2 regions of the Cytobacillus sp. FSL R7-0696 genome follow, and region 1 is predicted to be linked to the other one. Evidence: predicted binding sites of a transcription regulator. Region 1 holds the regulator's gene; the other holds the start of a gene.
What was found. The regulator LexA, encoded in region 1, represses DNA repair genes until DNA is damaged. The targets are predictions, from matches to a motif close to CGAACATATGTTCG.
Positions count from the first base shown of each region.

Region 2: a site for LexA is predicted at 13,603-13,616, ahead of MKX29_RS13550 (YolD-like family protein). Genes of this name have one in related genera too.

Region 1 covers NZ_JBBOWA010000001.1:4,329,408-4,345,549, reverse strand. Annotated here, with positions in the region: gene MKX29_RS22155 (methionine gamma-lyase family protein) at 1-132, shown strand, start outside; gene MKX29_RS22150 (MerR family transcriptional regulator) at 313-723, shown strand; gene glnA (type I glutamate--ammonia ligase) at 765-2,099, shown strand; gene MKX29_RS22140 (hypothetical protein) at 2,400-2,702, shown strand; gene MKX29_RS22135 (hypothetical protein) at 2,961-3,302, shown strand; gene MKX29_RS22130 (hypothetical protein) at 3,570-3,917, shown strand; gene MKX29_RS22125 (DUF4257 domain-containing protein) at 4,491-4,775, opposite strand; gene lexA (transcriptional repressor LexA) at 4,972-5,619, opposite strand; gene yneA (cell division suppressor protein YneA) at 5,751-6,083, shown strand; gene MKX29_RS22110 (YneB family resolvase-like protein) at 6,098-6,763, shown strand; gene MKX29_RS22105 (DUF896 domain-containing protein) at 7,212-7,442, shown strand; gene tkt (transketolase) at 7,601-9,598, shown strand; gene sirA (sporulation inhibitor of replication protein SirA) at 9,735-10,169, shown strand; gene MKX29_RS22090 (YneF family protein) at 10,254-10,472, shown strand; gene MKX29_RS22085 (aspartyl-phosphate phosphatase Spo0E family protein) at 10,672-10,851, opposite strand; gene MKX29_RS22080 (cytochrome c biogenesis CcdA family protein) at 11,155-11,862, shown strand; gene MKX29_RS22075 (response regulator) at 12,046-12,405, shown strand; gene MKX29_RS22070 (CcdC family protein) at 12,488-12,982, shown strand; gene MKX29_RS22065 (DUF2621 domain-containing protein) at 13,060-13,485, opposite strand; gene MKX29_RS22060 (hypothetical protein) at 13,626-13,754, opposite strand; gene MKX29_RS22055 (DUF485 domain-containing protein) at 13,926-14,270, shown strand; gene MKX29_RS22050 (solute symporter family protein) at 14,273-15,796, shown strand; gene MKX29_RS22045 (alanine racemase) at 15,885-16,142, shown strand, end outside.
Region 2 covers NZ_JBBOWA010000001.1:2,605,960-2,622,101, reverse strand. Annotated here, with positions in the region: gene MKX29_RS13625 (Na+/H+ antiporter NhaC family protein) at 1-273, opposite strand, end outside; lysine riboswitch at 446-630, opposite strand; gene MKX29_RS13620 (YunC family protein) at 755-1,057, opposite strand; gene MKX29_RS13615 (DUF72 domain-containing protein) at 1,119-1,964, opposite strand; gene MKX29_RS13610 (iron ABC transporter permease) at 2,290-4,275, opposite strand; gene MKX29_RS13605 (ABC transporter substrate-binding protein) at 4,280-5,251, opposite strand; gene MKX29_RS13600 (lmo0937 family membrane protein) at 5,606-5,752, opposite strand; gene MKX29_RS13595 (lysine N(6)-hydroxylase/L-ornithine N(5)-oxygenase family protein) at 5,913-7,217, shown strand; gene MKX29_RS13590 (SDR family oxidoreductase) at 7,279-8,076, opposite strand; gene MKX29_RS13585 (TetR/AcrR family transcriptional regulator) at 8,194-8,748, shown strand; gene MKX29_RS13580 (N-acetylmuramoyl-L-alanine amidase) at 8,854-9,936, opposite strand; gene MKX29_RS13575 (hypothetical protein) at 10,656-11,072, opposite strand; gene MKX29_RS13570 (replication-relaxation family protein) at 11,069-11,638, opposite strand; gene MKX29_RS13565 (FtsK/SpoIIIE domain-containing protein) at 11,586-12,911, opposite strand; gene MKX29_RS13560 (helix-turn-helix transcriptional regulator) at 13,083-13,292, shown strand; gene MKX29_RS13555 (LexA family protein) at 13,304-13,525, opposite strand; gene MKX29_RS13550 (YolD-like family protein) at 13,648-13,977, shown strand; gene MKX29_RS13545 (hypothetical protein) at 13,982-14,332, shown strand; gene MKX29_RS13540 (hypothetical protein) at 14,396-14,581, shown strand; gene MKX29_RS13535 (DUF6414 family protein) at 14,686-15,621, shown strand; gene MKX29_RS13530 (hypothetical protein) at 15,605-15,802, opposite strand; gene MKX29_RS13525 (N-acetylmuramoyl-L-alanine amidase) at 15,928-16,142, opposite strand, start outside.

The sequences.
Region 1 (16,142 bases):
GCAGACGGTCCTATTCGGCCCCCGTATGAAGCATATGTTCAAGGTGGATTAACCTATTCACATGTAAAAATCGCCATTTGTACAGCCTTAGACCAATTATTAGAGAAAGACCTCATTCAAAAGTATCAATAAATATAGAGAAAGGAGACGGATATATGCTGCCTCCTTTCAGTATTAGGAAAAAAGTTTGAAAATTTCATGATTTCCATGTGATAAAACATAACATTTTGTTGACAGATTATCTAACACGACATATAATAGGATATAAGATACAAAGAAATTAAAAGTAAAAGAATGAAGGAGGAGAGATGGTTGACTGGAAGTGAAATACGTCGTTCCATGCCGCTCTTTCCAATTGGCATTGTGATGCAGCTGACTGAGCTAACAGCAAGACAGATTCGCTATTATGAAGAACACCAATTGATTACTCCAGCTAGAACGGATACGAATAGAAGGCTATATTCATTGAATGATATTGATAAATTGCTAGAGATCAAAGATTTAATTGATCAAGGGGTCAATATGGCGGGAATAAAGCAACTATTCACAGTGAAACAACAACAAGAGATGGATGAACAAGCATTTAAGAAGCAAGAAGAAAAAGTGAGACACGATTTGTCAGATGACGAATTGAGAAAGCTTTTGCGTAAAGAATTTATGCAAGCAGGTAGGTTTACTCGATCGTCTTTAAGGCAAGGTGATTTATCACGCTTTTTCCATTAAAATAAAAAATCTTTTCTTGACTTTAAAGGAGGAAACACAAGGTGGCAAAATTCACTAAAGAAGATATCAGACGTATTGCTGAAGAAGAAAATGTTAAATTTATTAGATTGCAATTTACTGACATTCTAGGAACAATTAAAAACGTAGAAATTCCAATTAGTCAGCTTGAAAAAGCTTTGGACAATAAAATGATGTTTGATGGTTCCTCAATTGAAGGTTTCGTTCGCATTGAAGAATCCGATATGTATTTATTCCCAGACCTAGACACATGGGTTGTATTCCCTTGGACGGCGGAAAAAGGAAAAGTAGCTCGTTTAATCTGCGATATTTATAATGCAGATGGTACGCCATTCGCGGGAGACCCTCGTAATAACTTAAAAAGAATCCTTAAAGAAATGGAAGACCTCGGTTTTACAGACTTCAATCTTGGACCTGAACCGGAATTCTTCTTATTTAAGTTAGATCATCAAGGTGAACCAACTTTAGAACTTAATGATAATGGTGGTTATTTTGATTTAGCTCCGACTGACTTAGGTGAAAATTGCCGTCGTGATATCGTTCTTGAGCTTGAAGAAATGGGCTTTGAAATTGAAGCTTCTCACCATGAAGTGGCTCCAGGGCAACATGAAATCGATTTTAAATATGCTGATGCACTTACAGCATGTGATAATATCCAAACATTTAAATTAGTGGTTAAAACAATTGCACGTAAACACGGTTTACACGCAACATTTATGCCAAAACCATTATTCGGTGTGAACGGATCAGGTATGCACTGTAACGTTTCATTATTTAAAAATGGTGTAAATGCATTCTATGATACAAAAGGTGATTTAGAACTTAGTGATACAGCACGTAATTTTATTGCAGGTATCATTAACCATGCACCAAGTTTCACAGCTGTAACAAATCCAACCGTAAACTCTTTCAAACGTTTAGTGCCTGGATATGAAGCTCCTTGTTATGTTGCTTGGTCTGCAAGAAACCGTTCACCACTTATTCGTATCCCAGCATCACGTGGTGTCAGTACACGTGTAGAAGTACGTAGTGTTGACCCAGCTGCCAATCCATACCTTGCAATGGCTGTTCTTCTTAAAGCTGGATTAGATGGTGTGAAAAACAACCTAACACCACCAGCTCCAGTAGATCGTAATATCTATGTTATGAGCAAAGAGGAACGTGAAGCTGAAGGTATTAAAGATCTTCCAGCAACACTTTATAGCGCGCTAGAACTTCTCAAACAAGATGAAGTAATGGTTGCTGCACTTGGTGAGCATATTCTTGAACACTTTATTGAAGCAAAAGAAATTGAGTGGGATATGTTCCGTACGCAAGTTCACCCATGGGAACGCGAGCAATATTTACAAATGTATTAATAGATAATACCAAAGTGGTTTTTTCAGACTGTAGGTAAACTCGGTGTAATCGAGGTACCTACAGTCTTTTTGTATTTAAAAATAGAAGAAAGTAAAGCGGTGAGGATCATCCTTGAGGCGTTTATTATGAACCTCTTTACATTTAATTTATAGAAGTAGCCTTAACATCTGATTTTTTATAAAACTTAAGAAGATGTCATATCAAATATAAAATGGTCTTTTAACAAGGTAATATAGCCCGTACAACTCTTCATCTTCCACATATAGTATTAACATAATCAGAGAAAGGAGGATGAGAATATGGGATATAATAATCAAAACTATTCAGACTCATACGGATATGATCATAACGATTGTGGATGTGATGAGTTCTTTAGGAACATTTCCCGTGGTGAGGATGTGAAAGTATTCCTTAAAGGTGGCGGCCATGTGTTCGGAGAGTTTATCGATGTTCGTGGAAATTTAGTTTTCCTAGCAAAAGCTAACTGTAATCGTCACGATGATCGTCATGATGATCGTCACAAAGATTGTTGCGACAAAAAAGATCGTGTAAGAATTACTACGATCTGTTGTGATGATATCATTGCAGTTGAAACTCGATAGTAAGAGTCCTTTTTATGAGTCTAAAAGAAGTTAATGCAAGGGTTATAATTGCTTCGTATCATCATTCAACTAATTAATAGAAACTAAAAAGGGTCTCAGTTAAAAGCAGCCATAATGGCTGCTTTTTTATAGGTTTGAAAAACAAAAAGATGGTCCACAGAGAAAATAAAATGGTCTTTCAACAGGGGGATATAGCCCGTACAACTCTAAGACCATCCACATATAGTATTAACATAATCATAGAAAGGAGGAAGAAAAATGGGATGTAATAATAATTTCTATGGAAGAGGCTCAAGATATTCAGACTCATATGACAACAACAATCACGGTTGTGGTAATTACAGTAAAAACGACAACAAGGATTGTGGTTGTGATGAGTTCTTTAAGAATATCTCCCGTGGTGAGGATGTGAGAGTATTTCTTAAAGGTGGCGACCATGTGACAGGAGAATTCGTTGATGTTCGCGGTAATTTAGTTTTCTTAGCAAAAGCTAACTGTGATCGTCACGATGATCGTCACGACGATTGTTGCGACAAGAAAAATCGTGTAAGAATCACTACGATCTGTTGCGATAATATCGTTGCAGTTGAAACACGATAGTTAGGAGTTTCTTTATTGTGTCTTAGCGGATGCAAGGGCTATAACTGTTTAGTATTAACATTCAACTTGGTATCTATTTAATAGATACCAAAAATCGAGTCCAAAGCAGCCATAACGGCTGCTTCTTTATTTTATAGTTAGGTTTGACAAACAAAAAGAAGGTTCACAGAGAAAATAAAATGGTCTTTTAACAGGGGGATATAGCCCGTACATCTCCAAGACCCTCGACATATAGTATTAACATAATGATAGAAAGGAGGAAGAGATATGGGATATAATAATTGTTTTTTTGGAAGAAGACCAAGATATTCAGACTCATATGGATATGACAACAACAATCATGGTTGTGGTAATTACAGCAAAGATGACAATAAGGATTGTGGCTGTGATGAGTTCTTTAAGAACATTTCCCGTGGTGAGGATGTGAGAGTATTTCTTAAAGGTGGCGGCCATGTGTTCGGGGAGTTTATCGATATTCGCGGTAATTTAGTCTTCCTAGCTAAAGCAGACTGTGATCGTCACGATGATCGTCACGATCATTGTTGTTGTGACAAGAAAGCTCGTGTACGAATTACTACGATCTGTTGTGATGATATCGTTGCAGTTGAAGTATAAGGAACTTAGGAAACCCGTAAGTTGAAAGTGCTTTTACTTTGTTTTAATGGAAGCTAATATATGGGAAAATAACTATTGCTGATACTAAAAGGCATATTCAAATGCAGTTTTAGCGGCAGCTTCAGACTGTAGACAAACTCCTTATATGAGTTTGTCTACAGATTTATTAAGATTAGGAAGAAAATTTATAAGTATTGATGCGGATAATCGAAATCAATAAGAAATAGTATTTTGTTTTAGTTACCAATCAATTGAATAATTAGCATTTAATCCAGTTAGCCATCTGTTTTTCATGAAAAATGCTTTATTTTTTATTTACCCATAAAACATCATGTTTAAAAACAATATTTCGTATTGAATTGATGAACCGTACTTCAGGAGAGTGGTTCTATGTGCTGTGTAAGACATACATATGACAATTTAAGAAGCTACTCAACGTTAAACAAAATGGTAATGTGTTATATCCCTTCCATAAAGGTGAAACAGACTGTTTAAGCGGGAAGTTAGTTGTCTAGATATAATTAAATCTTGTTATATACAACAAAAAACCGTTCATAAGAACGGAATAAAATTTTATTCTTGATCTTTTACTTTTAGGGTATCTAATAATTTTAAGATACCCTCACCTCCCATACCAGATACGAGAGAGATGATGAAAACAGCAGTGGGGGAATCCGGTGTTGTTGTCACAATGACAAATACGGACGCCAGTCCTCCTAGTAAGATGTCTTCTAAGAACCCTAAATAAATGAATTTTTTTGTCATCCGTGGCTTGACTAGTTTGCCTAATCTCTGCAAATGTCCTGCAACACCGACAATTCCACCAATCAACGCAGCGAAGAGAATGTTCATTAACATTTTTCCTTCACACTCCTAAAGCCGAGATTTTTTTGCGACCTTAGGTTGATTCTTGGTGTAAATTTCATTATAATATATTTTTGTCTCCATGTAATGATTCTATTTTACTGAATTTTTCAAATTTTATAATTGTATGAGTAACATATAAAGATAATTGCAACTATTAAAAAGGAGTGTCAATAATGACACTCTTTTTTTAGTGTATTTGGCGATAAACACCAATTACTTTGCCTAAAATAGATACATTGTGCAGGATAATCGGCTCCATGGTAGGGTTTTCTGGTTGCAAGCGGATAAAGTTCTTCTCTTTAAAGAATCGCTTAACGGTGGCCTCATCATCTTCTGTCATAGCAACCACGATTTCTCCATTATTTGCTGTTTGTTGCTGCTTGACTATGACATAATCACCATCTAATATGCCAGCTTCAATCATACTTTCTCCCATAATTTCAAGCATGAAGATATTTTCATCACTCGGAGCCATTCTTTCAGGTAAAGGAAAATATTCCTCAACATTCTCAATCGCAGTAATGGGGTGACCAGCAGTAACCTTACCGATAATAGGAACATTCACCGTTTGCACTTTAGGAATTGGGTTGCTTTCTTCTAAATTTAATACTTCAATGGCACGGGGTTTTGTCGGATCTCGACGAATAAGTCCTTTACTCTCTAGTCTGGCTAGATGGCCATGTACGGTTGAACTTGAAGCAAGTCCAACAGCTTCACCTATTTCCCTAACGGAAGGTGGATAACCTTTTTGTTTTACTTCATCTTTTATAAAATTCAATATATCTTGCTGCCTCTTAGATAATTTCACGCTATCACGCACCTTCGTCAATTTCATTAAGATTATTATACCATCAGTAGTAAATAGATACAAACATAAGTTCGAATTTTCTTATTGACAGAAACAAATGTTCGCATTATACTAAAATTATCAAATCGAACATATATTCTATTCAGGGGTGGCAATTAATGATAAAACAATTGTGGAATTCTTATAGTTATGCTATTATTCTTATCGCTTTTAGTTTCGGTATGGCTTTCTTATTATTTTTGAACACTGGTAATGCAAATCAGGTGGAATATGTAAAAGTTGAAGTAAAACAAGGAGATTCTTTATGGAAAATGGCGGAGGAATTTAAAGATGCCCATCATATGTCTTCTAAAGACTTTGTTGCTTGGGTAGAAGAATTTAATCATATACATTTAGGTAAAATACATCCTGGTGATAAGGTGTATCTTCCCATTACAGATGGTGAAATAATATCTGAAACAAATTTAGCTAGTGTGATATTAGAAGACTAAAGGAATGAAAGAGAATGAATGTAATTATATATTGCAGAGTGAGTACGACGAAAGATACCCAGGAAACGTCTCTTGCTAGACAAGAGGAAGAACTTTTACATTTAGCGAGAATGAAGGATATGAATGTGGTTGAAGTCATACGTGAGAAAGCAAGTGGTTATGATTTAGAAAGAATTGGTTTGTTGCAATTATTGGAGTTACTTAAACAAAATCAAGCAGAGGCTGTTCTTATTCAAGATGAAACCAGGATTGGAAGAGGAAATGCTAAAATTGCCATCTTACATTGTATACTTAAGGAAAATGGGAAAATTTATACTATTGCCCATAATGGAGAATTGCAACTTTCAGATTCTGATTCTATGGTATTACAAATTGTTAGCATGGTTGAAGAGTATCAAAGAAAACTACATAATGTAAAAATAAAAAGAGGGATGCAAAAAGCTGTTCAAAAAGGCTTTCGACCTGAAAAGAATTTAAAAAACCAAGGAAATATAAACGGAAGAGAACGAATAGAGGTACCAATAGAAGAAATAGTAAAATTGAGACAAAATAACCTTACTTTTGCAGAAATTGCTGCAACGTTAAGAGGCTTTGGTTATAAAATATCTAAAGCGACAGTAAACCGTAGATATAATGAATATATAGCTGATATAGAGCAGGTGGATAATGAATCATCATGATATAGGCCTAATAAGTTAAGTTGATTAGTTGTAATTTAACTTAAAGACTAAGAAATTCTGGTACTGATTCCAAGATAAAAGCATACTGAAAGATCCTTCAATCGTTCATGAGTTCAGACATGTGAATTGTGAATGGTTATTTGTTTGCCGAGGATTCATCCATGTTTTTTCATTTAACGTTAGTGAAAGTATTATTCCCTTATTCCCCTTATTTACATACGCACCCTACATTAAATAATTCTCACATTTTTAAGTTGAGAACACTGCTACATTGCCATACCTAATAATAAAGCAATACGATACCAACTTATTGTCCTCTGAAATGATAGTGAAAAGCATGAGTGTAAAACTGCTTTCTTGTAAAATCCATTCATATTTAGTAATATGGCTATTAAGTATCTTCTCCATATGGAATGAAGACTTTTTGGATGGGAAGGAGTGTAACATAATGATTTCAAAAGAAAAATTGGCGAGAATTAATTCGCTTGCTAAGAAAGCGAAAACAGAAGGTTTATCAGAATCAGAGGCAAAGGAACAATCTAAATTAAGAAAAGAATATTTAGAGAAGTTTAGAGCTTCTATGTTAAATACATTAAAAGGTGTTACTGTTATTGACCCTGAAGGTAATGATGTTACACCAGATAAGTTAAAACGTGAACAAAATAAACCACTTCACTAAGATTGTGTTTATAAATTTTTAAAAGGAAACTGTCACGAACAGTTTCCTTTGTTATTGTTTATATGACAATTATATAATTTTTTACCTTTCTGGTTGTAACTGAAGGTGAAAGTCTATTATATTTAATTTGTAGGATATATATTGAAAGGATGTCGTTCATGTTCAACAAAACAGATGCTTTATCAATTAGTGCCATAAGAACATTGTCTATCGATGCAGTCGAGAAGGCAAACTCTGGTCATCCAGGAATGCCAATGGGAGCTGCGCCAATGGCATATACCTTATGGACAAAGTTTATGAATCATAATCCCAAAAATCCTGATTGGTTTAATCGTGATCGCTTTGTGTTATCTGCAGGTCATGGGTCTATGCTTTTGTATAGTCTCCTTCATTTATCGGGATATGGTCTTTCTTTAGATGATATTAAAGAATTTCGTCAGTGGGGTAGTAAAACACCAGGACATCCTGAATATGGCCATACACCAGGTGTAGATGCGACAACAGGTCCATTAGGACAAGGAATTGCCATGGCAGTAGGGATGGCAATGGCAGAAAGCCACCTATCAGCTGAATATAATAAAGATGGCTACAATGTAGTAGACCACTATACATATAGTATATGCGGAGATGGAGACTTAATGGAGGGAGTGTCTGCAGAAGCAGCTTCTCTTGCTGGTCACCTTCAATTAGGAAAGCTGATCGTAATGTATGATTCTAATGACATCTCATTAGACGGAGATTTAGATCAATCATTTTCTGAAAGTGTAGCCGATCGTTTTAAAAGTTATGGCTGGCATTATCTTCGAGTAGAAGATGGAAATAATCTCGATGAAATTGCCCAGGCAATTGACAGCGCTCGTCAAAATACTACACAACCGACGTTAATAGAAGTTAAAACAGTAATTGGTTATGGATCCCCGAATAAGGCAGGCTCATCTGCTTCTCATGGATCGCCACTAGGCTCAGCTGAATTAAAATTAACAAAAGATGCTTATGAGTGGACATTTGAAGAAGATTTTCATGTACCTGAAGAAGTATATGCACACTTCAAACAAAATGTAGCTATTAACGGTGAAAAAGCAGATAGTGAATGGAAAGATCTTTTTGCTGCTTACAAAAAAAATCATCCGGAATTAGCAGAACAGCTAGAAGGTGCAATCAAAGGTGAATTACCAAATGGTTGGGATAAAGATATTCCCGTATATGAAGAAGGCAAAAGCTTAGCCACTAGAGCGTCTTCAGGGGAAGCTCTCAATAGTATTGCGAAGAACTTACCATCTTTCTTTGGTGGTTCAGCTGACTTAGCAGGTTCGAATAAGACGATGATTAAAGATGCAGAAGACTTCTCAGCAACTAATTATGCTGGTAAAAATATTTGGTTTGGCGTACGAGAATTTGCTATGGGTGCCGCTTTAAATGGTATGGCTTTACACGGTGGCCTAAATGTTTTTGGAGGGACATTCTTTGTATTCTCTGACTACTTAAGACCAGCTATTCGACTTGCCGCATTAATGAAGCTACCTGTTACTTATGTTCTTACACATGATAGTATTGCTGTAGGTGAAGATGGGCCTACACATGAACCAGTTGAACAATTGGCAGCGCTTCGTGCCATGCCAAATTTAGCAGTAATTCGCCCAGCTGATGGAAATGAGACTTCAGCTGCTTGGAAGCTAGCGATTGAGTCAAAAGATCAACCAACAGCACTTGTGTTAACTAGGCAAAATATTGCTACCCTACCAAACTCAGCAGAGTTAGCCCCTGAAGGAGTTCAAAAAGGTGCTTATGTGATTGCAAAAGCAGAAAAAGATCAACCAGATGCGCTTCTTTTAGCGACAGGGTCAGAGGTAGAATTAGCGGTAAAGGCTAAAGCTGCTTTAAAAGAAGAGGGCTTTGATGTGGCAGTAATCAGTATGCCGGATTGGAAACGATTTGATGCTCAATCAAATGAATATAAAGAATCTGTATTACCTAAAAATGTAACCAAACGTTTAGCCATTGAAATGGCAGCATCATTTGGCTGGCATAAATACGTCGGTCTAGAAGGCGACGTTTTAGGAATTGATCAATTCGGTGCTTCTGCACCAGGAGATATTCTAATAAAAGAGTATGGGTTTACTGTAGAGAATATCGTAAGCAAATTAAAAAGTTTATAAGCATGAGCGAAGAGGGAATTTCCCTCTTCGTTTTTTTTCGACAAAAAAAGTAGAAATTTATAACAAAAAGAGACAGAAAATACTGAAATAAAATTTTATAATAAGAAAAAGACTTGTCTAAAAAAGGAGTAATTCTATGAGAACGTATCAGCTATATTTAATAGATGAACCTTTTGCGTCTCATTATTTTGGTAGAGAGCAAATGTTTTATCAGCTGTTCAAGGAATATGAACAAGCGACTGGAACGATCCAATTTATTTTGGGAAAACAAATTGCCTTTATCACCAAGAATATTCCAAAAGATAAAGTAAATAATGATCTATATAGAGAATTATATGCAGAGAAAAAAGTTTCTTATAAGAGCAATGCATTTTATATTAAAGAGAAGAATAGTCAAGCTAAGTTGATGATCTATGATCGTTTTCTTAGTTTAGAGGCTCAAGGAAACTATGATGCAGAGACGGTGTTCTTTGAAGTCCTACGAAAAGAAGAAAGTTCTTATTTAGCAATCGACCTTTTTCATAATCGATTTGGCTGGTTAAAGCCAATAAAAGAAAGAAAGTTTGTCTAAATTAGAGAAAATCATCAGCAAATATTGTATAATAACCTTTGGTCTAGTACACTGTATGATAGACAACATGAAGGAGGAAGTAGTATGTGGACATATATTCTAGTTGGTATATTAGCATTACTTGCTGGTGTAGCACTAGGATTTTTCATCGCTCGTAAATATATGATGAGCTACCTAAAGAAAAATCCACCAATTAATGAACAAATGCTTAAAATGATGATGATGCAAATGGGAATGAAGCCGTCTCAAAAGAAAATTAACCAAATGATGAATGCGATGAATAAGCAACAACCTGGAAAATAACTTACGAACTATAGTTAGATAAAGTTACTAGGTTCAATTGCATATAGATAGAAACAGAGCAAACTTTATTTTTCGGTTCTTCATTGCAACTAAGAAATAGACCAAAGCTAAACTTTAGCTTTGGTCTATTTCTTTAGTCGGTATCATATTGTTGAATTCTTTGATATCAAGTCACTTGATGAATTCAAGTGTTAGCCTTTTATGCTTGTCTATTTAATGTGAGTCTGCTCTCGTAAAGACGATTATATTCATTTAATAGAGAATCTAACTCCTGACTATATTTTATGGCAGAAGTAGAGTTGAGGCCGTTTCTCATAGCAGTTTGAATCAGTTCTCGTCTTTTTTGTTCAATTAATAATAGTAAGTCTTGTTTGTTCACGCACCTAAAACTCCTCTGCGATTTTGTCTAACCATGAAGTAGTTTCTATTTTGTCCCAAATATACTTTTATTAATTATAGCGAATTATGGTAATTAATTCAAAAGAAACTTATGTAAAACTTTTTACATTCATTATACATATCACTAAATGATTCAACGAAATTGATACAATGTCGAAATAAAACTGGTGTTTACCATGTGTGTTAAATGTTAGACACAAATTATTCAAAAAGATTAATTTCTTTTCTCATAATGTTTTGATAGAATGGGGAAGGAAAAAGGGGAAGGTATGGAGGTGTTGGTATGACTGATGTGAATTTTATTATTGCTCTTGGTGCAGGTTTTTTGAGTTTCATCTCGCCATGCTGCTTACCATTATATCCGGCATTTTTATCGTATATCACTGGAATGAGCGTAGGTGAATTAAAAACGGAGAATGCACTGCTACAAAAACGTAGTTTGATACATACGCTATGCTTTTTATTAGGATTTTCAATAGTGTTTATTGCCATCGGCTTTGGTTCTTCTTATATAGGTAACTTTTTTTATGAATATGCTGATCTCATCCGTCAAATTGGAGCCATTTTTATCGTTATATTTGGTCTAGTGATCTTAGGTTTACTTAAGCCAGCATTCTTAATGAAAGAAAGGAGATTTGATTTTAAAAATCGACCGACTGGTTACTTCGGTTCAGTTTTAATAGGTTTAGCCTTTGCTGCTGGTTGGACACCTTGCTCTGGACCTATTTTAGCTTCAGTTATTTTACTTTCAGCGACAAATCCCGGATCTGGTTTATTTTATATGATTGCCTATATTATTGGCTTTGCTGTGCCATTTTTAATATTGTCTTTCTTTATCGGTAAAATGAAATGGATTAAAAAACATAATGTAAAGATTATGAGAATTGGTGGGATTTTAATGATAGTAATGGGTGTCGTCTTGTTTTTTGATTGGATGACTGATATAATCTCCCTCCTCACTATGTTGACAGGTGGTTTTACTGGTTTTTAACAGTGATAATTGGATTAAAAAGTGAGGATAACTCGCTTTTTGATCCTTGCGAAAATTGTCGTTGGGTTTAAATTGAAATTATTAGAAAAATTAGATATATTGTAATGAGGATATTACTTTGAAATCAAAGTAGTTCTGTAATATGAGATGTTGTAGCGGATGTGTTTGGAGGAGGAATAATAGGTGGCAAAGATACTAGTAGTAGATGATGCGAAATTTATGAGGCTGACTTTAACAAATATATTAAAAAAAGCCAATCATGATATTGTGGGCGAAGCGGAGAATGGTAAACAAGCCATTGCTTTATATGAAGAATTAACACCAGATCTTGTGACAATGGATATTACAATGCCAGAGATGAGTGGATTAGAAGCAATGAGAAAAATTAGAGCTGAATACCCAACAGCTAGAATTGTTATGTGTTCGGCCATGGGTCAACAAAAAATGGTAGTAGAAGCGATCGAAGCTGGGGCAAAAGATTTTATCATCAAACCATTTGATGAAGTTAGAGTAATAGATGCAGTATCACGAGTGTTATCTTAATATCATACATATAATTTACTATTGAATAGGAATTAGCTATAATAATAAGTGTCATTGATTTTATTGTAAAAGGATGTTTTTTATGGACATGGTGTTGTTGACATCAATTGGAGCTGTTTCTATGGCAGTATTAGCTATGTTCATCCGAATGAAGGCAGCTAATCATCCAGTCACGATCAAGAAGATAATTTTACCTCCCGTGTTTATGAGTACGGGGGCATTAATGTTTATTTTTCCCTATTTTCGCGTTACGCCAATTGAATTATTGGAAGCTGCTATAGTAGGGGCGTTGTTTTCCTTAATATTAATCAAAACGACTAAATTTGAGAAGAAGGAAGACGAAATCTATTTAAAGAAATCGAAAGCGTTTATATTTATCTTAATAGGTTTACTCATTATTCGCCTCGTTGCCAAACTGATGCTAAGTTCGACTATAGATGTAGGTGCACTTGCAGGAATGTTTTACTTATTAGCATTTGCGATGATTGTTCCATGGCGTATGGCGATGTTCGTTCAATTTCGCAAAATGGACAAAGCGGTAAATATTAAACAAGTAAGATCGAGGCCAACTACTTAATAATGAAAAGAAGCACCTTTAAGAGTGTCCAACTTTTAAAGGTGCTTCTTTATTATTGTGCAATTTTTTGCTTCGTTTTAAAAAAGATGTTCATATGGTGTCATGTTGATTTCTTTTTGTACCAATTTTTTTCTTAGAAATTTATGATCTTTTTTTGGAGTAGCAATTATGTAGCCGCGGATGAGAATTTCTTCTGTTATCTTTGTTGCTTTTTCCTTTACAGCTAATTCTCCAATTTTTCCAGCTATCTTTTGTCGGGCGACATCACGAAAGAGTTCTGGTACTGGACTAACGAGATCATTCAATAACTCTTTTTCTTGTTGTCCCCATAAATGCTGTGTTTGTCTTACATAATATTCTTCCCAATCCATATCAGATTTACCGTCAGCTTTAGGCAGCCGTTTTAAAAACTTTCGGAACATAAAGAAACCACCAATGGACATAAGGATTACTAATATGACAACCCAAAAAAGTATAAACCACATAAACCAACCATCGAGCATGTTCTTTTCACCCTTACCGTTCTTATTCTCTCATTATTATAAGGCTTCTTATTCAATCAGACAAGCAAGCGTCACAGAAGAGGTTCGTTTTTCCCAATTTGTGAAAACAGTGTGGCGTATTCCTTGTCGGTGATGAGTAATCAATGATGTAAATCATATGTTCTCAATACATATTCTTTTACACCAATAAATTCAGATTCAGTAATGACGAGAAAAGGAGTACCTTTTTGAAAATTTTGATAGTCTTTTAATAGACGTACTTTCTTCATGATTTCCCTCGCAAACTATAGTAAATAATTTACTTTCTATTATATTAAAATTTCTTGTTATTGTCGAAACTTGTCTAAAAATAAATCTTTTCTTTTAGTACAAATACTATTGCATATATTTATTATATTTTTTAGAATATACATATATTTCAGAAAATGGGAGGGGATCCATTGGATAACTTAGCGAAAGCGCATGACCAAAAGGAAGAGAATGTAGATTATGAGGTTGTGGCAAGTAGTTCAGCTTTTAAAAGATTATTAAGTGCTAAGAAAGCCTTTTTAGTACCAATGATTATTTTTTTCATGCTCTTTTATTTTATGCTACCGATACTGACTTCATTTACGAATGTGCTTAATCAACCGGCAATTGGTTCTATTACTTGGACTTGGATGTATGCGTTTGCACAATTTGTGATGACTTGGGTTTTATGCATGATTTACGTTAAAAAAGCTGCAAAATTTGATAAAGATGCAGAACAAATCATTGAAAGTCATAAAACACAAGGAGAACGTTAATTATGAGTGGGATTGGCTTAACTTTATTCGTATTAATCGTAGCGATGACATTGGTGGTCACTTATTGGGCAGCAAAACGCACGAATACAGCAAGTGAGTTTTATACAGCTGGAGGGGGATTAACCGGTTGGCAGAATGGCTTAGCGATTGCTGGAGATTATTTATCAGCCGCTTCCTTTTTAGGTATTGCGGGCGCGATTGCATTATTCGGGTTTGATGGTTTCTTCTATTCTATTGGATACTTAGTAGCCTATTTAGTCGTATTATATATTGTTGCTGAACCACTAAGAAATTTGGGTAAATATACAATTGCTGATATGATTAGTGCCAGGTTTAGTGAAAAGAAAGTTCGAGGAGTAGCGGCAATTAGTACGATAACGATTGTAATTTTCTATATGATTGCTCAATTAGTTGGAGCTGGTGCACTTATACAATTATTGTTGGGTATTGATTACTGGATTGCTGTTGTAATCGTAGGTGTAATGATGACAACTTATGTTTTATTTGGCGGAATGACGGCAACTAGTTGGGTTCAAATTATTAAAGCAGCACTATTAATGATAGGAACAGTTATTATTTCATTCCTTGTATTAAAAGAGTTTAACTTTAATATTATTGGTATGTTTGAGCAAATGAAAACGGTAACATCCCACGGTGAATCATATTTAAACCCAGGTGTGAAATATACGAACGGTGTTGACACATTGTCAATGATGGTCGCTCTTGTATTAGGTACTGCTGGACTGCCTCATATTTTGATGAGATTTTTCACAGTAAAAGATGCTAAAACAGCGAGAAGTTCTGTTGTCACAGCTACTTGGATTGTAGGAATATTCTATATCTTAACGATCTTCCTAGGATTTGGAGCTGCAGCGTTTGTAGGCTCACAAGATATCGTTGCAGCCAATGCAGCTGGTAATATGGCAGCACCTCTATTAGCTGAAGCACTTGGTGGAGACTTCCTAATGTCATTCGTTTCTGCCGTTGCTTTTGCTACCATTCTGGCCGTCGTTGCTGGGCTTGTGCTTTCAGGAGCTTCAGCCTTTGCACATGATATTTATGGGCAAATTATTAAAAAAGGTAAAGCAACTGAGAGAGAGCAAATGCTGGCTGCAAGATATGCCTCCATTGGTGTTTCTGTACTTTCGATTATTTTAGCCCTATTTGCGCAAACGTTAAATGTTGCCTTCTTAGTTTCTTTAGCTTTCTGTGTGGCAGCAAGTGCGAACCTTCCAGTTATCATTTATACAATTTACTGGAAGAAGTTCAACACAGCGGGTGCCATTTCAGGAATGGTTACCGGTCTCGTTACTGCACTTGTTCTAGTAGCTATTAGTCCAAGTGTATTGAGCCCTGAAGGAACAGCAATCCTTGTTGGTGATCCAATATTCCCATTAACCAACCCAGCAATCATATCAGTTCCAGCAGGATTTCTAGCAGCTTATATTGGTGCAGTTGTGTCAAATAAACGAGATGAGAAGAAATATAATGAAGTAACTGTTAAAGCGAATACAGGTGTTAAATAATATTTTTAATACAACGAGCAGGAGCGGCTTTCCACAAGAAAGTCGCTCTTCTTATATTTTGCGAAATAATGGTGGTGGTGAGAATTTAATGGATATGGAAAAAATAGAAAATGTATTGAAGCCTGCCCTTTTATTAGATTTAGATGCTCTTGATCGAAACTGCCAGGTCATCGCAATGCATGCAAAAGGCAAAAAAATAAGAGTAGCAACAAAGTCTATTCGTTCCATTGAAGTAATCAAGCGTATTTTGGCTTCAAATGAATGCTATCAAGGTATTATGACTTATTCTGCTGATGAGAGCTTAGTATTAGTGAAATATGGTTTTAATGACATTTTGCTTGGATAC
Region 2 (16,142 bases), 1.7 Mb from region 1:
ACCACCCGATAGTGAAATAAATGCAGTAATGCTACCAAGAATAAGTAAGAATAATAGAATGAATATATTCCAAGTATTTAACCCTTCATCTGTTATGAAAAGTGCTATAAACGACGAGAAAAATATTTGTAGCGTATCTAGCGGTTGATATCCTCCAATTAAGATAGCTGCTGTTAACGCCCCTAAACCAAGGGAGAGAATCACCCTTTTTGTTAGTATAACCAAAAGCATCGCTACCAAAGGTGGCAGCACAGAAATAAATGTACCTGTCATAAAAAGACCTCCTATTAGTATAGGAGCTATAGACATGAACGAATGCGTCTCATATCAATTAACGATCAGAGAAAGGTATCCTCCACTTTTCTTTGATCCTTAATTGATAATAAAAAAAGAGTAACGATAGAGATTCTATCATTACCCTTCAAGAAGTAACGTTATTCTCCATCACGACTGTAGCTCCCCATTATGGTTAATATACCTCCATAATGACAGTGTTACTCCTATTTAGAGCAACCCCAACAAATAAATATTGACGTACCTATTTGCTTCGGCAAATCTCCCTTTTATCAAAGTTCACTGTTGTCATCCTCACATTGATTACTAATGATGATTTGCGCCTCTACCCCATCGGATTGATAAGGCATTATTCAATTGTTATACATTATATCAAAATATAATTATTTATGCAAAACTCTATCAAAACCTAAAATATACTTAAATTTATTATTTTTAAGATATAGTAGGATACTATAACCTATACCATTCTTAATAGCGCTTCTCTTCCGATCATCCCTTTTTTAATTCCTAATTCCTCTGCAGCAAAAGTGACTGATTCAAGTGGTGCATCTATTAGTTGTTGAATCGTTTTTACCCCTACGGCTCTACCAGCAATGACATGGCGATCTTTTAATTTTTCATTTAATAACGCAACGTCTAATGCACCACACATGATATATCCATTATCATTTGATACAACTAACAAATTAGTTTTTGGCAGCTCAACGGATACAGTCATAAACGTATGACCATCCAAAATAACAGGCTTTAATTCAACCATGACCGTCCCCCCTTCCCTTTAACAATTTATGTTATAGGTAGAGATTCGGTGTACTCATTAGTTAAAATAAACCGAGTTGTTTTGGAGCTAATCCCTCATATTCAATTCCTAATATTTCTAGAATTTCCTTTGCATTATCCGCTGCGTCACCACCAGAATTATTATTAAATAGTACATAGACGTCCTTCGCCTCTTTTTGTAATTGCTTTAATCGCTCTGCCCACTCCAATAATTCCTTGTGATTATAACGGTATAGATAGCGAACTTCACGCCAATTTGGTTGTTTTTTATTTTGCCATCCATGAACATTACGACCATGCAAGCGGACAAGTACAATTGGATGTCCGCAAGTATGCATTACAATTGGAACAGAGCCCTCCCCTGCTTGTGGTTCATCACAAACGGTATGTATCCATTTCTCTTCCTTGATAAAATTTAAAGTACCTTCTATAAACACAGCTTGATACCAAGACTGATGACGAAATTCAACAGCACATGGTATTTCTCCCATTTGCTGTTTACACCAGCGTAAATATTGAACGTTTTCCTTTTTACAATTAAACCACGGTGGAAATTGAAATAGGACCATCGCTAACTTATTTTCTCTTATATAAGGGGCAAGCGACGCTTTAAAAGCAGCAAACATTTCTTCTTTGGACTCAAAAGGAATCTCTCCCCTTTGATGCCCCGTCATCCCCTGATAAGCTTTCACAACAAATTTAAATGAAGCAGGCGTTTCCCTCACCCACTTTTCCCCGTTCCTTTCTGGCTGTACGGCATAAAAGGAGGCGTCTACCTCAACTGTTGGAAAATGAGCGCCATATTCTAATAGTTTATCTCGGTTAGATACACGCTCCGTATATAGGCTGTCATGATCTCCCCATCCAGTTAAACCAATCCTAATCATTCCATCACCTCATCTACCAATAATCTTCATACTGATTATTTTACCTAAAGGATATAACCATAAACAAGAAACACAATGAAATAAGTGAAAAAGAATCAGTCAAAAACAGAAAAGAAAATTCTTAGAACATTCCATTAGCACTTTACTCATTTTGTGATTGCTCATCGGTATCAAAAAAGGAACCCTTACGCAGTAATAAGGAAAAGCATATAGAAAAAGTACCTTACTGGAGATGGTATAAATCAGATATCCGTTTCTTACTATGAGTTTAAAAGAAATAAAAAATAACCCGAACCATTGTTCAGATTATTTTTTATTAAACAGATTAACTCGCTTTGATTTTGTTCGTTTTCTTCAATAAATAAAGTAAGTATGGTGCACCAATTAAAGAAACAATTATTCCAGCAGGTATTTCTTTAGGAGCTAAAACGACTCTTCCAAGAAAATCAGCTGAAATAAGTAAAATCCCGCCAATTACTATGGTTAATGGCAGTAATTGTAGTAGCTTCGGACCGACCAGTTGTCTAGCAATATGTGGAGCTAGTAAACCGATAAATCCAATTGCTCCAACCACTGATACACTGATGCTTGACAACATAACAGCTAGTATAATCATAAACATACGCATTTTACTAGTTTTCACACCTAAACCAATGGATAGTTCATCACTCAATGATAAGATCTCGAATGTATTGGCCATATAGAGAATAACCGGAAAGAGTAGTAACGATGTTATCATCACAATTACTAGGTCACTCCAGCTTGTCCCATAGGTGCTACCAGCAAGCCATGTTAAAGCTTGTGATGCATGAAGGTTCGCACGTACTAATAAAATCTGTATAATAGCAGAACCTACCGCAGATATAGCAACACCCATTAATAATAGAATCATCGGTTGATAACCGCTCCGCGCACTAATAAACAATACAATTCCCATTGTAACAAGTGCACCAATTAATGCACCAATTGGAATAAGGACAAAGGGGGCTTGAGGAAAAACAATGAGAACCAACATCGCCACTACACTTGCACCTGAAGTCACACCTAAAACAGAAGCGTCAGCAAGTGGGTTACGTAAAACAGTCTGCATCATTAAACCGCTAGCTGCCATCATCATACCAATTCCGAAGCTGACGACCACTCGAGGCAAGCGAAAATCCCAAACGAAGGTATTATACATCAATTCTCTTGGCAATTCTAAAAGACTAGTGAAACTTGTTCCCCCAAACGACAGGCTAAACCCTACTAATCCAAGAACGGCGAGAGATATGAGGAGATAAAATCTTTTAATATGCTTAATTCGCACTTTCCCCTCTAATGCTCCTCCAGCAGTTCTCGTTTTCCTACTTACCTTTAAGGCTAAATAGACTAACCAGGGTGCTCCTATAATGGCCGTCATTGCTCCTACAGGTAATTCGGACATACTAGAAATCATACGAACAAAGATGTCAGCACATATGAGTAAGCCTGCACCGACCACTATATTTCCTATTAGCATGGATCGATGCTTTCTAAAGCCCATTAAACGAACAATATGTGGAGCCATAATACCAACAAAGCCAATGGGGCCTACTACTGTAACAGAGACAGCAGCTAATATAATTGCAATGCCCCAACCTATTAATTTACTTATCATCACATTTTGTCCTAATCCTACAGCTACATCTTCCCCCAACAGTAAAGCGTCAAAACGATGACCTATTATAAAGGCAAAAAGAAGAGTGAAGAGAACCCATGGCAAAGCAAATTGAACGCCACTCCAATCAAGCTGTAACAATGTTCCCGCTCCCCATAAAAACAACCCGGACACTTCATTTTCATATAAAAGCTGCAGGGCACTAGTAAATGAAGAAAACAACATTGTTACTATCAATCCAGTTAATGCGATTCTAATAGGATCCAATGCTCTACCTACTAAAAAACTAACAATTAAAGCGGCTATGATTCCCCCAAGCATCGTCACGAAAAATGGAAAGGCACCATTTATAGAAGGAAAGAAAATGGAAAAAAGAACAACAAAGAAAAATGCTCCTGCATGAATGCCTAGTGTACTTGCACTTGCGAGCGGATTTCTTGTCATTGTTTGTAATAACATCCCTGCTACGGCCAGTGCAGCTCCAACTAAACAACCAATTAAAAACCTCGGCATTCTACTATAAAGGAGAAAATTCAGTTCCTGCTCATTATCCCATACTTCCATCCAAAAGCTGAGTAAGCCTGTTGAAGCTTGTCCTTGGCTCAAGTGAATGAGACCAAGAATAATAAACAAGAGCACACATGCCGCAAATAATAGAAAGGGTTTAACTCTCATAACATTACTTCACTAATGTCTCTTCAACATGATCAACTAAAGTTTCCATTGAAAGAACACTACCAAACGTCCACACACCTGCGCCTACATCGTACATCAAATCATTTTCTACAAAGTATAAAGAATTCCAAGCTTTGTTTCCTTCTAAATTACTAAATAACGGATCATCTTTTTGTACAGTATGAAGAAATATAGCTTCTTCGTACTTAGATACACCCTCTACATTTGTTGTAATAAAACCACTCGGCTGTGGATCTTGATCCTGTATTTTATTCGTCAATCCTATACCTTCAAGTGTATGGCTCACCGTTGAGTTTTCTGTAAATAATCGAAAGGTCGGGGCTTGATTCGCAGAATAAGCTTGTGTAAAAACAAATTCATTTGTCTTTAATTGAGCTGCAGATATATTCTCTTTCGCTTCTGCCATTTTTTCCTCTAAATGAGCAACTGCCTCGTCAGCCTCTTGTTCTTTACCTACTAGCTTACCTGTCTGCTTTAATGTATGTAACATGTAAGCATATAAGTCTTTTTGAGCTTCCTCTGTAGAACTATCAAAAATCACTACAGGAGCTATTTTTTCAAGGTCCGCTTTAAACTGTTCTTGATATTCCATACCAATAATCACATCGGGCTCTAACTTTGCTATTTCTTCAATATTTGGTTCTGTTCTTAAACCAATATCCACAACACTTTCATCTAATTTAGCATCAATTGTTACCCACTTATTAAAACCCTCTACATCAGCTACTGCAGCTGGTTGTACACCAACAGCTAATAACTCTTCAGCAACGCTCCATTCAAGAGCAACTACTTTCTCCTGAACTCCTTCAAAGCTGCGTTCACCTGACGCATCTTCAATGACAATCGTTTGATTACTATTATTATTCTCTTCTCCACTATTACTCTCTTCTTCCTTTTGCATACAACCAGCTAAAACGAGTACAAATAAAAGCATAATAAAATATAATTTTTTCATTAATCAAAGCTCCATTTCCAAAAAAATTAATTATCACAGCAATCTCATTCAAAGTGAAGAAAATTCCGAAATATTAAAAGCTAATCATTTGAGAATTTAATTTGATTTTAACCTTTCAACAATGATAATCATTCTCATTTTAATGTAAAAAATAGCGTTTGGCAATACACTATTTTATTGCTCACACTTCTATTCATTCTTTAATCAAATTCAATGCTCTTATCTTTAATAAAATCGTATATAATCCATATCATATCTTGAATGAACATTTCTTCAATCAAACGACACAAAGAAAACGCCCACCTTAATGAAGGTGGGCGTTCGTTCTTATATTATTTACCCTCAGATGTCCCGTTAAGGTCTACGTCTTCCAGTAATTAATTGGAATACTAAAACGACGAGTGCAATAACTAATAATAGGTGGACAAGTCCTCCTGCGACATCAAAGCTAAATCCCAAAATCCATAAAATAATTAAAATACCGATAATCGTCCAGAGCATTTTACATTGTCCTTTCTGTTGTGTATTTGTTCGATACTCTTACATACCCCAGAAAAAAAACACTTAAACCTCCAGAACATTTTCTCTATGTTTAGAATATATGAGAGGAAGGGAAAATACAGAATAGATATTTCACCTATTAATGGAAGAAGGGATACTATTGGTCACACCTGTCGTTTATGATTTTATTGGCATTGGCTTAGGACCTTTTAATTTAAGTCTTGCAGCTTTAACTGATCGAGTCAAAGAGATAGATGGATTATTTTTTGAACAAGAAGAGGAGTTTGTTTGGCATCCAGGTATGCTTATAGAGGGCACAGATTTACAGACACCCTTTTTAGCTGATTTAGTAACATTTGCCGACCCAACCAGTCCATATACATTTATCAATTATTTACATACTCATGAGCGTTTATATGCGTTCTACTTTTTCAACCAATTCAACATTCCGCGCAAAGAATATAGTGACTATTGTAGTTGGGTAGCCCATCAATTATCACATTGTTATTTCAGCCATCGTGTAACAAATGTGATAGAAACAAAGGATCATCTTTATCAAGTAACTGTAGAGAATCTACTAAAAAAAGAAGTATCCAACTATTTAACAAAAAATCTCATTATCGGAACTGGCAGTATACCAATGGTCCCAAAAGGATTAGATGGAGATTGGCCAAACAATGAAATTAGTCACTCAAGTGAGTATTTGTTTCATGAGAAGCAATTGAAAAGTGGTCATTCAGTCACTGTAATCGGTTCTGGTCAAAGTGCATCTGAGATTTTTTACGACTTATTGTTAGATCAGAAAAACCACGATTATGAACTAACATGGTTTACAAGATCTTCCGGCCTTTTTCAAAAAGAAGATGCCAAATTAGGGAAAGAATTTTTCTCTCCTGAATATATTCATTATTTCCATCAACTTGATTTTGACCATCGTCTAGAAGCATTAGATTCTTTAAATCAACTACGGAATGGCATTGACCCCGAAACTTTAAAGAAAATTTATAACCTGCTTTACCATCGTTCTATTAGTGGGGAAAAACTCAATGTAACTATCCAACCCTTAACAGAAGCGCAGAAAATAGAGAAAATAGAGAAGACGTACCATCTACATTGTCAACAATGGCAGCAGGAGAAAAAATTTATTCATCAAACGGAAAAGGTCGTCTTAGCAACTGGTTATAAACCTGCCCTACCGAATTGGTTATCGCAATTTGCCGATGAAATCATTTGGGAAGACAATAAACGATTCAAAGTAACGGAAAATTATCAAATTGACTTTAAGAAACAGAAAACAAATCATATCTATACCTTAACCAATATCGAGCATTCCCACGGTGCTAGTGCAACAAATCTAGGCCTATCTGTTCTAAGAAATCAAAAAATCATCAATTCAATTGCTGGAAAAGAAATATACCCTGAACCAACAAAAACGGTTTTTCAGCAATTTTCACCGAAACACTAGTCAATGTTGAGACAGTCAAAAAAGAAACCCTGCTGAAAGTTTATTCAGCAGGGTTTCTTTTTTATTTTAGGTTAGCGACAGTGCCACCGTCGACTCTTAAATCAGTACCAGTAATATAGCTTGCTGCATCACTCACTAGAAACGCAACAGCTGAAGCAATTTCAGGTGATTCTCCTTCACGCTGCAAAGGTGTTTTTTCTAGTAACATCTTCATTTGCTCAGATTGACTAGCTTCCTGTCTACCCATTGGTGTATTAATCGTACCTGGAGAAACAGAAACAATTCGCGCCCCTTTCTGTCCCCACCTCCATGCTTGGTCTTCTACAATTAATAAAACACCTAATTTCGAAAAGCTATAGGCAGCACCAGAATTCGTTTGATAGAAAGGCTCCATCTTCTCGTGTAAATCTTCAGCTAACGGTGCCTTTAGTATTTCGCTATACGGCCCTTCTTTTGGCACCATATGCCCACTCATTGAGGAAATACAGACGGCAACTGTCCCTTTTTTTGCGATTTCATAGAAGGCATCTAAAATGATACTTGTTCCTCTTAAATTAACATCAACAATTCTTTTCGCATCAGCCATCGTCGGTGATAATCCAGCTGTATTGATGATGGACTTTACTTCACCTAATGAATCAGCCGTTTGTGCCAATGCTCGAACATTTTCTTGATCTGTTATATCTACTGTTTGATAATGTACTTGAGTGATTCCTTTGTCATTTAACTCTTGCTGGGTCTGTTTTAATCTCTCTTCATTCACATCGGCGAGCAAAAAGATATCTTCCTTGTTTAACGCTTCTGCAATCGCTTTTCCCATGCCACCTGTGCCACCAGTTATCACATGTACATTTGTCACTTATGTTCCCCTCCGTTATACTTCAATTTACTATCACTTATAATTGTAAAAAAACAAGCCAATACAAACAAACGACATTTTCATTCTAAATGTCCAATTTTAGGAGATGAGGAAACAATGCTACAAAATACATCTGCGAAAGCTTATATCATCACAGCACTACTTGAGCTATTACATCAAAAGACATTCTCTTCTATAACAGTAAAAGAGATTGTAAAAAGAGCAGGCATTAGTCGCTCTACCTTCTATGTCTATTACTATGATAAATATGATTTACTTGATCAACTCTCAAAGGACATTATCAACGAATTTTTAGCGTTTTATCCTCAAGCTAAAAAAAGGCACAATCATCATTTAAAGGTAGAGGAAACAACCAAGGATATATGTAATCATGTCTTTTTTTATCAATCTTTCTATAAAGAACAGTTTCAAAATCCACAATTTATTCACCATCTATCACGAGAACTATCTGCTGCATTGATGCATGTATATAACCATAAAAGCTACGCCTCCTTTTCGAGTTATGGGACAGTAGGCTTTCTGGCTGAATGGGTATACGACTCTTTTCAAATGACACCTGAGGAAGCTGCTTTAGAATTAAGAAAGATAGGGACGACAGATTGGTCAGCTTTACATACAGACATGAAAACGGTGAACTTTAAGGAAAATTGATTATTCCATTAAGGACAGCTACAAGTCAATTGAATTCCTCTATGCAATAATATAAAAAAGCAAGGTGAATACTTCCATTAAAGTAACCTTGCTTTTTATGTTCATTTATTTAACAAAAGTTCCTGCATTTAGTCGTCGTTGCATTTCTTTTACTACGAGGGATGGACGACTTAATACACCATCAGCAACCGTCCCCAAATATATTTGTAACGCTCTTACTGTTTGAGGGCCCATAAAACCATCAGGATTTGCACCAATCAGTCGTTGTAATGCTTTTACCATTGGACTTCCTTGTTTTCCACTAGCAAAGTGAATCGTTCCATCATAGAAGGCATTCGTTACACTATTTTTCGGCTGATTACTGATGATACCATCAACAGGAGTACCAAGTGCTTTTTGTAGTGCTCTCGTTGTTGATTTTCCCCATTTTCCGTCCACATTCAGATTCGCTTTCGGGGCTGTTTGCGGCTTCTTCGGCACTCCTTTTTTGATTTTTTCTAATAAAGCAATGTTTTGCGCCGCCGTACCTTGATAATTATTCATCCCATATTGCTTTGCTAATATTGCTCGATTCTTGAAGGATGAGTCTATTCCTTGTGCGTTGAGATAGTCGACAATACTATTTCCATTCTCAACCGGTTTTGGTTTTGGCTGATTAGAACCGGGTGAAGGGGATCCGAAATTTTCCTCTTCCTGCACCCCATCTACTTTATTCAAAAAATCCTCCCATGTAATGCCCTTATAACCCGCGCGCAATTGTGCGGGGCAGTTTTTCCCTGACCAATCGTGATGTTGTTTAATTCTACTCCGATCCAACCCATACTTGTCCATCAACATTTTGACTAATGCTGCACCATTATTGATTGTCTGTTCATAATCTCCATCGGCATTGATGCACATTTCAATATGAATCGACGCCGTATTCCCCGGACCTCGCCCATCTCCTGCTGCCCAGCACATCACATTATCTTCAAATGATTGTATTGCCATGCGATCATCCACCTGGTAGTGCCAACTAGCTTGTCTTGCATTTAAGTTCGACTGTAAATTAGCATGCATCTGTGCATTTGCTCCGATTCCCATATTTCCTGTTTGATGTGGTGTTATATATTGAATTGTGTTCCCTTTACCATAAGAGCGTTGATTAACCACTTCCTGAGATACCAGCTGCTTTATCACATTAACCATATAAAACACTCTCCTTTCTATAATATATAAGTAAAAAGGACTGCCCGTGTGGACAGCCCTTCATAAAAAATACATATAGAAAGCCTATTTTCTCTATAGAATGGAGGAGTGAAAAGATATAATGATCAATTTACTGATCTGAGTATAAAAGACGCATTTGCTACTCTATTGTTTCAACCTTGTTGTTAGTACAAATGCATTTTGCTCCCCAAAATATAGCGTAGCAACCTAAGACATGATTGACATTCAAAATTATGACAATAACGAACGACTTGCTAAGGTTTTTGGGTGGGAAAATTCCTTGCATTCATCTCACTCTGTAGACAATTACAAAAAAGAGCATGACTGATTAAACCATAAATAACCTCTGACTTAACTCAAAAAAAAGAAGAAGACGAACTAAAAAAGTTCGCCTCATATACTAAAATAAACGAGAAAAAATCTATATCTGCCCGAAACCGGCACGAATAATTTTACTCCAAACAAAAAACCCTTATATAATAAGGGTTTTAAGCATTTATCCAATTGAACCTTCCATCTCGAACTTGATTAAAAATGGATTTCTATCCTTTTCATATCCTTTTAAAAATAGGAGTTTACCTGAATAAACAAGTTATACCTTTTAACAGAATTCATACTTTTTCAATTCGAATCGGCACGAAATCGGCACGTTTGAATACTCTTTCTAAAATAAAATAATTAGTTTCTTCTATTATATATTAAATTGCACTGCCAACTTCTTTTAATACCTTAAGCAGCATCGGCATAATTTGTATAAGTACATACCCAAGAGCTCCATTTTGTATTCCAGTCCATGCTCTATCACTTTTCCCTAACATGAAGAAAAAACACGAACCAATTACAACAACCGAAGAAATAGGGAAACTCAATGCAACCATCAAATCAACTAACGGATCTAATGCGTGTGTCAATATCTCAAGTGACTTATCACCAAGATACTCGGTAGCTCCTACTGGTATGGCTTCGGGTGATGCAGCAAACGCTGGTTTTGCCATGATTAAGGGAACGGCAATTGATGTACCTATTCTTCTAACACCTTTCCAGTTTCTCTTTTTCTCTTTATTTTTATAAGAACCAGACATAAATTCGTTAACGGACATCGTTTGAGTTTTCATTTTAAATCCTCCCAGAGATATATTTTATAGTTCATACCTTCGCAAAGCTTTTCTAACCTGTTTCTTCTATATAAAGTAGTTGTCACCCAAACTAATTGAAATTGTGGATTAAATGTAGATAACTTTCTGTATTTTTTTATCTTTTGTACATTCTTTTGCATGGTTTGTTTATTATCGATTTCTACAAAGTGGTGGATTTTATTAAGAATATAAGCTGCATCTGTTATGAGGGAAAGATTATTGAGGGTTATTTTGACTTCATTGCTCCATGTGGTAGGTCTACCGAGTGAAATGTATAGGTCATTACGCATTAAAAAGTGATTAACTTGTGCCGTTTTCTTTCTTACTTTATCAGCTTGAACAAACTCACGACCTGATGTATTTAAATAATAAACTTTCTTTCTATCTTCCGAAAAATGAGATAAGTATTGGTTCATATTTCTTAAAATTTTTTGAGCGTTGCGATCTTTGCCAAGCTTATGCATTCGTTGCAATTGCTCCCGAGTGAGATAATCACATTTCTTCAAGCTTAAAAGTATCTGTTCGATTCGTTGTTGATTCTTCAAATTTAATAACCTCCTTCGCCAGATATGGCGAAACCTGTCTAGTTATCTCATCATTACTGATGAATGGTGTTTGAATGGTATTAGTCTTTACATTTTTATATAGGCCTCTACCTGGTATCATCGGTAATTGTTCCGCACCTGTCTGACCAAGTGCAGTATTCGATGCTGTAGCATCATCTAGTACATAGCAAAGTCGAATAGGTATATTACGTTTTGTTTGTTGTGGAATAGATTGAGCACTAGGATATTGTGTGGCATAAATCAAATAATATCCTGCTCCCCTCCCCTTACGAGCTATACTTGTTATTGCATCCATAGCAACCGGATGATCAGTTAAGTCTGCTGCTTCATCAATAAAGATAAAATGCCTCTCCTTAATGTCTGCCTCTGTTACATCTTCGTATCCTTTATCTACTATAGATTGGTAGTCCTTGGTCATCTGTTCGTCAATGGTTAGCAACATCCGTTTAGCTTCATCTGGATCACGTGCGAAATTATCCGTTTGTTTCAGATTTTTGAATCGTTGAAATGCTGAGCCACCTTTTAAATCAATGAGATGTAAATGTGTGTGTTCTGGTTGTTGTGCTATAAGTGTTGTGACTGCCAACTTTAGAAACACACTCTTCCCATAACCAGTGGCGCCAGCGATGATAAGGTGTTTATCTTTGTCAAAATTGTGATGTATGATTGATGTCCTTGTATGGCCGACTGGTATGGACCAGGTATCTTTCTTTAATAGGCTATCATCCCATATATACTTTTCTGCAAATCCCTGATTGTAAACTTTAATACGTAGCATGCCATCAAATGATATCTCAATTTCTTTTTTCTTTTTTTGTTTTTTACCTAGATTTTTAATCTGTTTAATAATGTCCTTATTGAGCTTGAGGGAAAGCAAATCGGCAAAGGAATAATCAATCGAGTTATCTTTAATATTCAAACCATCCTCTAATACATGCGTCTTATCCATTACATCTTTAGAAGACATTCCAAGTGGCAGTTGATAAATATACTCCATCCCTCCATCAATTTTTCTTTTCTTTTGAAGACGAATTGTTTTCACTTTCCTTTCTTCCCTGATTGAAAGGCCAGCGTTGTTAAATATCCTTTGTATCTTGTCAGCATCATTACTAAGACTGGATTTTTTGAGGTATGAGTAACCTGCTAAACTCCCCATTAAAGTGGTCGATACAATTTCGAAAATCACACCACCATCTCCTTTTGTATTACGTAGTAATAGTTGCAAGATAAACGTCAATTGATAGGACTGCATCAGCCTTTTAGACTTCTATTGTCCCTTAGTTCGTATTAATGTGCGCCAACCGAATTTGAAAACGAATATCTTACCGAATGGTAAAGTGTACGTATATACGAATTTGTCTTATTACAAAAAAATAAACAGGACAAAGATATTTTTTATAGAATTGTTTAAATGGGTGATTAAATGGAGACTAAATTAAGTAAATGGCACAAAAAAACTGGTGTATCTCAAATTCATATTGCTAAAAAAATTGGGATTACTAGTACTGCTTACAGTAAGATCGTAAAGGGAGAAACAACGCCATATGTTCAAAACGCTATTAAAATCGCACGAGCACTCAATACCACAGTTGAAGATTTATGGGGAGAACTTACAGAAGAAAACAAAAATTAAGACCACCTCTTTTATGAGGCGGTCTTAATTACTTTTAATGTTCTCGGTCTTCCATCTTCCCAGCTTACATAACCGTTTTCTCGTAATTTATTTAAAATCCCACTTATGGTGGATGAAGATGCTAGTCCAACCAAAGCACTTAACTCTCTATATGAAGGTGGATAATGATTTGTTGCAACGTATTTTTCTAATGTTTCTAACACTTCTTTTTGTCTAGATGTTAGTTTTCGCATAATTAACCCCTTTTTTTATTTTTGTATTCCTTTAAACATAATTTTACAGGAACATTCGTTCTATTTCAACTTGTTTTCGAACAAATGTTTGTATAAAATTAGTGCATAAGGAGGGATTCTAGATGATACGAGACCGCGGAAAGATGAAGTGGCAAGGATTCTTTATGACCGAACATACTCAATTACTTAAACAGATACCACGTGAATATGAAAAAATGAAGAAGCCAGAATTAGATGAGCAAGAACTTGAGGAAATACAGATAATAACGATGGAATCATTAACCTACACCCTTACAATCAAAATGACCATTTGGGTTGATGGGTTCACAAAAACCTATGAGGGCATAGTCGATAAAATTGATCATATTAATATGTACATTCACTTAGAAACGAACGATTTAAAAATCTTAAAATTTCACATTAATGAAGTGATATCAGTCGAAAGGGTTTAACAACATGACTAGGATTAATGAAGCTGATCGTGATGTGCTAGAGCAAGCTATATACTTACCGATGATTATTATCATCCTTGAAAGAGATTTAAAAATCATTGAGAAGTCCCCGTTTAAGATTATACAGCCTTATATTACTTTGATGGAAAATACAATAAAGAACGTTCAGCGTGACCTGAAGGAGGTTAAAGATAAGATGAGGAAAGGGAATATGAGAGTAAACCAGATTGGACATGACGAATCGTTTACTATGTATGAGTTTCACTATAAAGGATATGATGAGCAGCATAATTATTTTAATCCAAGGATCAGGAATAAATGTGAGGAACTTTTAAACTTTTACCTGAGCAAATAACAGGACTTTTTTACCTATTTTTTGTTAATATAATTGCATATTATAGGAAAGAGGTATGTTTTAATGAAATATGAGACATTGGGATTTATTGATGATGGCGTTACTTATCATATTTATGCAGATGAAAATACAGTTACAGTAACTGCCAAAAAAGGAGAACTAGAAATTAAATGTATAGGAGTTACATTTAAAGAGACTATTGCAGAAGCTAAAAGACTTATTAACAATCAACTTCATTCTAAAATTTAGATCCCTCTCTTTTGAGAAGGGTTATTTTTTTCTTTATATAAATAATACATTATCAATTTGTGGTAAAATAACTATAAATTTCTAATTTTAAGGAGACTTATAGTATGAAAGAGATAATTTATCTAGATACTGAAATAATGAACTCCATTCTATCTCAAATGGATGAAGGAATCATAAACGATTTTACGGCAGAACTACAAAAACAAAAGACAGAAGTTGAGAATACTCATAGTATAACCAAAGATCATACTGACTTAAAAGGAAGCTTATTCTTTGGTATTGCAAGGTTCTTATCCTCAGTCGGAGTTACTGAAGAAGAATTAGCTGGTGCATCATTGTCTATGTTAGAAGGACAAAAGGATGTGTTAAATAAAGCTTTTCATGATCATGCATTAAATATCTTAATACAAAAACTCGAAGAGGAAAAATTACTAAAAGAAATAAATACTCTTACAGATGGAGATATTTTCTTAGGACAATCCGAATACAAACTATTAGACTTTAATTTATTAAAGAAAACTTTGGATGCTAACTTCTTCGAAACTTCTATTATGTTTGAATTTAAGGGATCGGGAATAGAAATGAAAGAAGCGAAAAAACTTGCTACTAAAGCTAAACCCAATGCTGAAGATCGAGAAAAAATAATTATAGCCAAAAAAATGGTTCAAACTTATGAGAATAATAAACCTTTATTTAATTTACTTGAATATATGTCGGAGATAAGTGGGTTTGCCACTGATTTATTAGGGGATCTAGCTGTCTTTAAGGCGAATAACGAAATTGGATTATTAAAAAAGGAATACTTGCGTGAATCTATGGAGTCGTTATCTTTCAGACCAAATAGATATCGCAAAGTAAAGTTTTTGGCAAGAGTTGTAGGAAAGAAAGAGCAAGTTTATGATGGTACAGATAACTCTCAATTCAACGAAGAAAACTTCGATTTTATGCCAAATATGATGCTAGACATAGTTTTAAATGCCTTTGGAATTATCAAAGAGAATAATTTTATCGTAACTCCTATCGCTATTTATTATGAATAAAATAAAACTTCTTTGACTTTTCTTGCATAGCTTTATCAAATTCTTTTGATTTTTCTTTGATAGATGATTGTACGCTATCTGAAAATTCCTTGTTTGACTTCATTTTTTTTTCGTGTTTAACCTTAATTTTATCTATTTTATGATTTGATTCAGAGAATATTTTTTTCACTTTTTTAAACATATTTAACACTCCTTTTTAATATTATCTTATCCAGTTAAAAATTAATCAAACTCTTTTTTATTATAATATGCATGGTTAATAAATATGATAAAGCCCCTCTCTGATTTGGAGAAGGGCTTTAGTTATTACTTTTTAGAAAACTTAGCACTAGTATCAGCACCAACATATATATTGCGTTTACCTCTAGATGTTTTAATAGTGACAACGTTAGCTTGTGGTTTATCAAGAATTTCATAGGTTAATCCTCCAAATGCGGCAGGAGTAAGTGACCAGTCAGAGTTCTTAGTAACTGGAGCTACATTGAGCTTATAAGTTCTCCATGTCTTTGCTGATGCTGGTA